3 regions of the Mesorhizobium sp. M7A.F.Ca.MR.148.00.0.0 genome follow, and region 3 is predicted to be linked to each of the others. Evidence: predicted binding sites of a transcription regulator. Region 3 holds the regulator's gene; each other region holds the start of a gene.
What was found. Region 3 encodes PhoB, which activates phosphate uptake and scavenging genes when phosphate is short. Its sites were predicted from a motif close to TGTCATNNANCTGTCAT; they were not measured.

Region 1: a site for PhoB is predicted at 1,425-1,441, ahead of EOB49_RS13485 (RNA degradosome polyphosphate kinase). Genes of this name have one in related genera too.
Region 2: a site for PhoB is predicted at 1,578-1,594, ahead of EOB49_RS19660 (putative 2-aminoethylphosphonate ABC transporter substrate-binding protein). Genes of this name have one in related genera too.

Annotation. Positions count from the first base shown of each region.
Region 1 covers NZ_RZTB01000027.1:44,390-47,665, forward strand. Annotated here, with positions in the region: gene EOB49_RS13475 (FAD-dependent monooxygenase) at 1-1,096, opposite strand, end outside; gene EOB49_RS13480 (zinc-finger domain-containing protein) at 1,116-1,361, opposite strand; gene EOB49_RS13485 (RNA degradosome polyphosphate kinase) at 1,608-3,276, shown strand, end outside.
Region 2 covers NZ_RZTB01000054.1:1,606-4,881, reverse strand. Annotated here, with positions in the region: gene EOB49_RS19665 (putative 2-aminoethylphosphonate ABC transporter ATP-binding protein) at 1-257, opposite strand, end outside; gene EOB49_RS19660 (putative 2-aminoethylphosphonate ABC transporter substrate-binding protein) at 380-1,405, opposite strand; gene EOB49_RS19655 (aspartate aminotransferase family protein) at 1,796-3,154, opposite strand; gene phnY (phosphonoacetaldehyde dehydrogenase) at 3,226-3,276, opposite strand, start outside.
Region 3 covers NZ_RZTB01000030.1:40,166-43,441, reverse strand. Annotated here, with positions in the region: gene EOB49_RS14460 (ROK family protein) at 266-1,513, shown strand; gene phoB (phosphate regulon transcriptional regulator PhoB) at 1,530-2,219, opposite strand; gene phoU (phosphate signaling complex protein PhoU) at 2,236-2,943, opposite strand; gene pstB (phosphate ABC transporter ATP-binding protein PstB) at 2,970-3,276, opposite strand, start outside.

The DNA.
Region 1 (3,276 bases), on a different contig from region 3:
CGCCGCGTCGGGCGACCTGCGCTACACGCGGTCGCCGTGACTGTTCCCAGGTCGCAGGTGCGGCCAGGGGGTCGGCAGGGAAGTCGGCGATGATGTCGGCAAGCGTCGCAGCATCCTCGATCGCCATCGCCGCACCTTGCGCCGCGAACGGCGTCATCGCATGCGCGGCATCGCCGATCAGCGCCATGTTGCCGGTCGTCCAAGGTTGTTTGCTGTCGACCGTATGGATCGGCCATGCGGTCCATGGGCCGGCCTGCTCGACCAGGCGGGCAAGTTCTGCCGCGGTGCCGCGCAGGGCTCGGGTCAGGATCCCGGCGTCGGCATTGCCGGACCAGCCTTCGGCAATACGGTCGCCCCTGGTGAAGGCAGCGAGATTGAAGGCAGCACCCTTGCTGACGGGATAGGCCACCATATGGAAGCCGGGATGCAGGAAGGTGGTGACGCAATTGGTTACACCGATCGCGGCAAAGGCTTGTCCGGCAGCGCTTTCGGCGGCAATGGTCGCGCGCCAGGCCAGCTCGCCGGAAAAATGGTTTCTTGGCAAAGCCGCCCTTTTGGCCGAATCGACAAGTGCGCGCACCGACGACCAGACACCATCGGCTCCGATCAGCAGGAAGCCCTCAGCCTTGATGGTTTTGCCGTCGATCTCGGCCGTCGCGGTGATGCCATGGGGGCCGGTGGCAGCGCTGCTGACGCGGGCGCCGGTGGTAAAATGGATATCCGGTATCTCGGAAACCCGTGCCATCAGCGCGCTCTGCAGATCAGCCCTGTGAGCGACGAGATAGGGCGCCTGCCAGCGCGTTTCGGCGGCTTGCCCCAGCGGCACCCGCGCCAGTTCGCGCAAGGTCGCGGCCTCCTTCAACACCACGGCTTCCGGCCGCACCGCTGCCGGCAGCAGCTTGTCGAGTACGCCAAGCTGGCGAAGGATACGTGTCGCGTTGGGAGAGAGCTGGATGCCGGCGCCGGCAGCTTCCAGGCGCTGCGCCTGTTCGAACACCCGAACAGTGTAGCCGCGTTCGGCGAATGCAAGCGCTGCGGTCAATCCGGCGACACCCGCCCCGGCGATGACAATTTGCCGGGATCGCGTGTCGGTCATCGGGCTGGTCGCGAAAGACTCAGGCGGCCTGATCGATGTAGATGCAGCCGGCCGGCAGCGTCTCGGTCGCCTTCAGCTTCGGAGAATAGCGGTAGAGCGTCGAGCAATAGGGGCAGACTTTTTCGTTGTCGTCGCCCATGTCCAGAAACACATGCGGGTGGTCGAAAGGCGGATTGGCGCCCGTGCACATGAATTCCTTCACGCCGATGTCGATTGCCTGATAGCCCGCATCGTTCTGAAAATGGGGAATGGAACCGCCTGCCATCGTCGTCTCCTTAACGCAATCTCGTCTGCATCTGGATCATATCAGGGCTCTTTGCAAGTTCGATGAAATGAAACTGTCGCAAAAGCCTGTCAGAGGATAAGTTAAGCCGGTTAACGCATGGCCCCGAAGACCGACATCGGTTTTCGGCAAGGACCATGCGTCGCCTTGGAGTGGCAGAGCGTCCTTTGCGCGTCCTGAATGACGCACGACGCTTTAGCTGGCTGACGGTGTGGAAGAGCGGGAATCATGAACGAACTGAAGCCGGTGCAGAACGAATTCGTGGATGTCGAGGTGGCCCGCCCGGAGGGCGGCAATCCGGACCGGTTTGTCAACCGCGAGTTTTCCTGGCTGCAGTTCAACCGGCGCGTTCTCGAGGAGTCGCTGAACCTCAATCATCCGCTGCTGGAGCGCGTCCGCTTCCTGTCGATCTCGGCCGCCAACCTCGACGAGTTCTTCATGGTCCGTGTTGCCGGTCTTGCCGGCCAGGTGCGCGAGGGCATCACGCTGAAGAGCCCTGACGGACGCACCCCCGAACAGCAGCTCGAACAGCTGCTGCGTGAGGTCGAGCGGCTGCAGGAAGACCAGCAGAAGAGCCTTTCGGCGCTCACCGTGCTGCTCAACAAGGAAGGCATCGAGAGCATCACCCGCGATGCGCTGACCAAGGACGAGAAAGTCTGGCTGGAAGACCATTTCCAGGAACAGGTTTTCCCGGTGCTCACCCCGCTGTCGATCGATCCGGCGCACCCGTTCCCGTTCATTCCAAATCTCGGCTTCTCGATGGCGCTGCAATTGCGCCATCGCAAGAATGGCGAGGAGATGAGCGCGCTGCTGCGCCTGCCGGTGGCGCTGAAGCGCTTCATCCGTCTGCCGGACCGCAAGCATCATGTCCGCTTCATCCCGCTGGAAGAGGCGGTCGGCCTCTATATCGGCAAGCTCTTCCCCGGCTACGAGGTCAAGGGCTCCGGCACGTTCCGTATCATTCGCGACAGCGATATCGAGGTCGAGGAGGAGTCCGAGGATTTGGTTCGCCTGTTCGAAACGGCGCTGAAGCGGCGGCGGCGCGGATCGGTGATCCGCATCGAATTCGACAGGCTGATGCCTGGCGAATTGCGCGACTTCGTCGCCGGCGAGCTTGGCGTGTCGTCCAGCCGCATCAGCGTCTTGACCGGTCCGTTGGCGCTCAGCCAGATTTCCGAGATCGTCGCCGTTCCCCGCGACGACCTGAAATTCACGCCCTACAATCCGCGTTTTCCCGAGCGCATCCGCGAGCATGGCGGCGATTGCTTTGCCGCGATCCGCGAGAAGGACATCGTCGTCCATCACCCCTACGAATCGTTTGACGTCGTGGTGCAGTTCCTGCGCCAGGCGATGGCCGATCCGGAAGTGGTGGCGATCAAGCAGACGCTTTACCGCACCTCCAATGACAGCCCGATCGTGCGTGCGCTGGTCGACGCGGCCGAGGCCGGCAAGTCGGTCACCGCGCTGGTCGAGCTCAAGGCGCGTTTCGACGAAGAAGCCAACATTCGCTGGGCGCGCGACCTGGAGCGTGCCGGCGTGCAGGTGGTGTTCGGCTTTCTCGAGCTGAAAACCCATTCGAAAATGTCGCTGGTGGTGCGGCGCGAGGACGGCAAGCTGCGCAATTACGTGCACCTCGGCACCGGCAACTACCATCCGGTAACGGCGCGCATCTACACGGACCTGTCCTTCTTCACCACCGATCCGACGATTGCCCGCGATGTCGCCCAGCTCTTCAATTTCATCACCGGCTATGCCGAGCCGACAGACGAAATGCGGCTTGCGATCTCGCCGTTCACGCTGAGAAGCCGCATCCTGAAGCACATTGCCGACGAGATTGCCTACGCGGTGCAGGGGAAACCGGCGCGCATCTGGATGAAGATGAACGCCCTCGTCGATC
Region 2 (3,276 bases), on a different contig from region 3:
ACGATGCCGTAGTCGCGTTTTGACGGCGGCAGCGTTGAGATATCCCTGCCCCCCTGGCGGACGACGCCTCTGGTCTGCAGGTCGAGGCCGGCGACGGCGCGCAGCAGCGTGGTCTTGCCGCAACCCGAAGGGCCGAGAAAGCAGATGAATTCGCCTTCGTTGATGTCGAGCGAGATGTCCTTCAGCGCATGGAACTCGCCGAAGGCCTTCCAGAGATGTTCGATCTGTAGGTAGACGGTGTTGCCGGCAGCGGTCATAGGATGCACCTCGGCCAGCGTTGCCGATAGATCAGCGACGGGTTCGTGTCTCATTTTGACCATCCGGGAAGAGTTACGAGAAGGGCGCCGCTCTGACGGCGCCCTGTCGAAATGCTCTGCGTCTAGCTCTTGGGCTCAGACTTGGCGTCGTAGCGCTTCGTCCACTCGTCGAGAATGGCCTTGCGGTGGTTGGCCGCCCACTCGAAGTCATTGTCGATCATCTTGGACTCGATATCTGCGGGCAGGAATTCGACCGGCTTGGCGACATTCGGCATAGCCAGAACCGCATAACCTACATTGTACATCTCGTTGGCCTCCTTGCTGATCGACCAGTCGAGCAGCGTTTTGGCGGCTTCGAGATTTTTCGTTCCCGCAACGATCGCGGATGCCTCCATGTCCCAGCCGATGCCTTCGGACGGGATGACGATATCGAGGGGGGCGCCCTCCTTCTTCGATTTCGCGGCGCGGAACTCGAACGAGATGCCGATTACGGTTTCACCGGCGGCGGCCATTTTGCACGGCTTCGAACCAGAATGCGTGTAGGCATCAATATTCTGATGCAGGGCGTCCATATAGGCCCAACCATCCTTCTCGCCGAACAACTGCAGCCAGCTCGATACATCGAGGAAGCCGGTGCCGGACGAGGCCGGGTTCGGCATCACGATGTGACCCTTGTATTCCGGCTTGGTAAGATCTTTCCAGCTGGTCGGCTCGGTGAGGCCAAGCTTTTTGCCCTCCACGGTGTTGAAGCAGATCGAAGCCGCCCAGGCGTCCATGCCAACCCAGGCCGGTGGCGTGTCCTTGTCGACAAACTTCGGCTTGAGCAATTCGACGCCTTTTGGCGCATAGGGCTCAAGCATGCCTTCGGTCTTCAGCACCAGAAGCGATGTAGCGGCAAGGCCCCAGACAACGTCGGCCTGCGGATTGTCCTTTTCGGCCAACAGCTTGGCGGTAACGACACCCGTGGAGTCGCGGACAAAGTTCAGTTTGATGTCGGGATGGCTCTTTGTGAAAGTCTCGGCGTAGCGGGCGAGATCTTCGGCTTCAATGGCGGTATAGACTGTCAGTTCGGAGGTTTCGGCAAAGGCGGCGGATGACATCAATGCCGCGGCGAAGGCCATTGCGATAGTTGCGTTGCGCGATTTCATGCTCAGTTCCCCTTTGATTGTTGGCACATTCTGCGATGCACTGTGACGATCGCGCCGGTGGACATTGCGGCCCTGTAGCGCTTGTGGATTTCGTCGTTGGGTCAACTCTGGGGATTGGTGATCGATAAGTAAAATCTATTTATTTTATGACAGGCAAACTTCTCCTGATAGTCGTCATGGAACTGTCGCATGCCTGTTGCGGCCGCGATTTCGCGCTTGCGAAAGCCCACGATTGGCAACGGTCAGCCGAACGAAACGCCCGTTGTCTGTGCCCGCAAACGCGGGTCGGACGAGCGGACGGTCACCACCAGATCGACCCCCCCCTCGCCCGCAAGCCCGCGTCGATGCCGGGGCATGCGAGCTCGCGGTCGGTGCGCACGGCCTTCATGGTCAGGCCGCCAGCACGGCGGTCTCGAGGATGTCGAGCGCACGATCGAGATCAGCTTTCGAAATGACCAGCGGCGGCGACAGCGTCAGCACATTGCCCTGGCTGACCTTGAAGCTCAGCCCCTGCCCCAGGCAAGCATAGAAGACGCGTTCGGCGAGATCGCGCGCCGGCTCGCGCGTATCGCGATCCTCGACGAGCTCGACGCCGACCATCAGTCCCCTGCCCCTGACGTCGCCGACATGGGGCGAGCGCGCCATCAGGTGCTGCATACGCTCCAGCATGTGCCGGCCAAGTTCGGCCGCGCGTTCGACCAATCCTTCCTCCAGGATGATGTCGATCGTCGTCAGTGCGGCGCGGGTCGTCACCGGGTTCTTCTCGTGGGTGTAGTGGCCGATCGCGAAGCCACCGGTGACGTCGAGGTCGCGGCGCGCGATGACGGCGGCGATCGGCAGGATGCCGCCGCCGAGCGACTTGCCGAGGACGACGATGTCGGGCGTCACATCATCATGCTCGTGGGCGAAGAATTTTCCCGTCTTGCCCAGCCCGGTCGGGATCTCGTCGAAGATCAGCAGCGTGCCGTGCCGGTCGCAGGCTTCGCGAACCCGTTTCCAGAAACCGGGCGGCGGCGGGTTGGGCGTCGCCCGCATCGGTTCTGCGACGACCGCCGCCACGTCCTGTTCGCGGCCGAGCACATAGGCGATCATGTTGGCGCAAGCGAGCCCCGAGGTTTCGAGGGAATCGTGGCCATAGGGACAGCGATAGCCGTCCCAGGGTGCGACGTGCTCGGTGCCGGTCATCATCGGGCCTGATATGTGCGAGCGGAAGGTCGCCTCGCCGCCGACGCTTGCAGCGCCGAAGCCGGCCCCGTGGAACGCATCCCAGAACGACACCGTCTTGAAGCGGCCGGTCGCGGCGCGGGCGATCTTCAGCGCGACCTCGATGGCATCCGAACCACCGGTGGTGAACAGCACCTTGCCGAGATCGCCGGGCGCCAATGCCGCCAGCTTCTCCGCCAGCTCGACGGCGGGCTCGCAGGTAAAGCGGCGCGGCGCAAAGCAGAGCTCATCGAGCTGCTTTTTGATCGCCGTGACCAGCCTTGGATGGCCGTAGCCGAGGTGATGCACGCTGTTGCCGTGGAAATCCATGAAGCGGCGGCCAGCGGTGTCCTCGATCCAGATGCCTTGCGCCTTCGCGATGGTCGAAAGGCAGGGGCTGGACAGACTCTGGTGCATGAAGGCAGCCGCATCGCGATCGAGCAAGCCGCGGATCCGCGGATCGTCCTGCCCGGCATCCCATCGGCCGCGAGCCGCTGTGGTGTTGGAATCGCCTTCGGTGTGCACAAGCTCTTTGATCGCGGCCATCATGGTCTCCGAAACGCGAATGAGGGAGCGGCGAACGCTCCCTCCATTGTTTATCCGTCAATGCCGCCCGGTCAGGACCAGGGCAGCGAAAATGTCTTCACATTGGTGTAGCTCTTCATCGC
Region 3 (3,276 bases):
CCTCCCTGCGCCGCGTATGGCGCGACCAAACTGACCCGAGGGCCGGCACAGAGGCTCTATTTTTTCGAGCCTCGAAAAAATACTGGGCCAACGCCCGAACGCTGTCAACATCGATTCTGATGGATTTTGATGTCACTTCGAGTTTTTTTCGAGTCTCGGAATAAATAAATGACACGGCCTGCAGCTTCTGCCAGTATTTACCGGCGTCACCGACAGCGTTCCATGGGCAGGAGGAACCGCGGCGGCCGGGAGGATATGAAAGAACATGTCGGTCGGAATCCGCCACGACGATCTGCGCCGCCGCAACCGCGCCATGGTGATCGCGGCAGTGCGCCGCGCCGGACAGCCGTCGCGAACCGAGATCGCCGCGACCACAAGCCTCAGCCATTCGACCATCTCGGCGATTTCATCCGACCTGATCGTCGAAGGCATCCTGACCGAAAGCAAGCCGAGCGAGGCCGGCTCGCTCAAACGCGGCCGGCCGCAGGTCGGCCTCAGTCTCAATCCGGAAGCGGCCGCGGTAATGACCGTGGTGCTGTCGCTGAACTTCCTCTCCGTCGCCGTCATCGACTATGCCGGCCAGGTAATATCCGAGGAACAGCGCCGGCTGGACACGCTGACGATGTCGCGCGAGTCGCTGATCGGGGAATGCACGGCCATCGTGCGGCGCCGCCTGGCAGATCCCGACCTGGACGTGCGCAGCATCGCCCGCATCGCGCTGGCCATCCAGGGCATCACCGACACCCGTGCCCGCGCCATGCTGTGGTCGCCGATCACGCCGCACACCGACATCGCCTTCGCTGACATATTCGAAGACGAGTTCGGCATCCCTGCCATAATGGAGAACGACTGCAACATGATGGCGGTGGCGCTGCGCTGGCGCGACCCCGATCGTTACCGCGACGATTTCATCGCTATCCTTTTGTCGCACGGCATCGGCATGGGACTGGTGCTGAAGGGCGAATTGTTCACCGGCACCCATTCTTCGGGCGGCGAATTCGGCCACATGATCCATCGGCCGAACGGCGCGCTATGTCGCTGCGGACGGCGCGGCTGCGTCGAAGCCTATGCGGGCAATTACGCCATATGGCGCAACGCCAGGCAGATGGGCGAGGATGCAGAACCCGTTGCCGATGTCAGCGACGCCGACATGCGCGCCCTGGCTGCCGCGGCCCGCGAAGGTGACGGACCCGAACGGGAAGCCTATCGCAAGGCCGGCGAAGCGCTCGGCTACGGCCTCGGCAGCCTGTTCGCGCTGATCGATCCGGCGCCGGTCGCCATGGTCGGTGTCAGCGCCGCCGCCTTCGACCTGATCGAGCCGGCATTGCGGCAAGCGATTGCCCAGACCGCCGGCGGCCAGCATTCCAAATCGATTTCCTTCGACACCGAGCCGAACGAACTGCCGCTGATCCGCGAAGGCTGCGCCATGCGGGCGCTGATCTTCGTCGATCAGGAGATTTTTGCGCCGGGCGTGCAGGCGAGATCCGGTTTCGGCGGCAAGAACGTGGCGTGAGTTCAAACGAGGGAGTTCAGTCCTCTCGGATGGCGTATCCGGCCCCACGGATCGTGCGGATGACATCAGGCATACGGCCATTGTTGACCGCCTTGCGCAGCCGGCCGACATGCACGTCGACTGTGCGCTCGTCGATGTAGATCGTCTCGCCCCAGACATTGTCGAGCAGCTGGCTGCGCGAGAACACGCGGCCTGGATGGCGCATCATGAATTCGAGCAGGCGGAATTCCGTCGGCCCAAGCCGGATCTCGCTCTTCTTGCGATAGACACGGTGCGACTCGCGATCGAGCACGATATCGCCGACCTTTAGCACGCTGGACAGCACTTCCGGCTTGGCCCGGCGCAGCAGCGCCTTGACCCTGGCCATGAACTCCGGCGTCGAGAAGGGCTTGACCAGATAGTCGTCGGCGCCGGTCGACAGGCCGCGCACGCGGTCGCTTTCCTCGCCTCGCGCGGTCAGCATGATGATCGGCAGCCGCTCGGTCTCGGGACGCATTCGCAGGCGCCGGCAGAGTTCGATGCCCGAAACCGCAGGCACCATCCAGTCGAGCACCAGAAGATCGGGAACGTTCTCCTGCAGCCGGATTTCGGCCTCATCGCCGCGCGTCACCACCTCGACCTGGTAACCTTCGGATTCAAGATTGTAGCGGAGCAGCACGCCTAGCGGCTCCTCATCCTCCACCACCATGATGCGTGGTGCGATCATCGGCTGGTCACCCCTGTTATGCCGCTGGCGCGGACATTGCCGTCTCGTCCTGCTTCGGACGATTGGCTGGCAGCTGCGTGCCGGTCAAAACATAGTAGGCATTTTCGGCGATGTTGGTCACGTGGTCGCCGATCCGCTCGAGGTTCTTGGCGCAAAACAACAGGTGCGTGCACGCCGTGATGTTGCGGGGATCTTCCATCATGTAGGTCAGCAGCTCGCGGAACACCGAGGTGTATTTGACGTCGATGCGTTCATCATTGTTTCTGAGCGTGGCAAGCGCAGCCGCGTCAGCGGCGGCATACTCGTCGACGACCCCCTGCACCTGGATCAGCACCAGCTGCGCCATCGCGTCGATCGAATGCGAAAGGTCGTGCGGCGTAACGCTCAGCCCGACAGTGCCGACGCGCTTGGCGATGTTCTTGGCAAGGTCACCGATGCGCTCGAGGTCGCCGGCCATGCGGATCGAACCGACCACCGCACGCAGGTCGTTGGCCATTGGCTGGCGCTTGGCGATCAGCGTGATGGCGCGATCGTCCAGCTCGCGCTGGCGCGCATCCATGATGGCATCATCGGAAACCACGCGCTGCGCCAGCGCATTGTCCGAATTGAGCAAAGCCTTGGTCGAGCCACTGACCATCGAGCGGGCGAGATCGCCCATGTCGCGGATCAGCTGGCTGATCTGCTCCAGATCCTCATCGAAAGATGCAACGGTATGTTCACCCATGATCTTCGTCCCTCATATGCCTGAGCTCAGCCGAACCGGCCGGTGATGTAGTCCTGGGTGCGTTTGTCGTCGGGGGTGGTGAACATCTTGTCGGTGGCGCCCTCCTCGACCAGATAGCCTAGATGGAACATCGCGGTGCGCTGCGACACGCGCGCTGCCTGCTGCATCGAATGGGTGACGATGACGATCGTATAGTTTTGGCGCAGTTCGTCGATCAGTTCCTCGACGCGAGCAGTGGCGATCGGGTCGAGCGCCGAACACGGTTCGTCCATCAGGATCACCTCGGGTGACACGGCGATGGCGCGTGCAATGCACAGACGCTGCTGCTGGCCA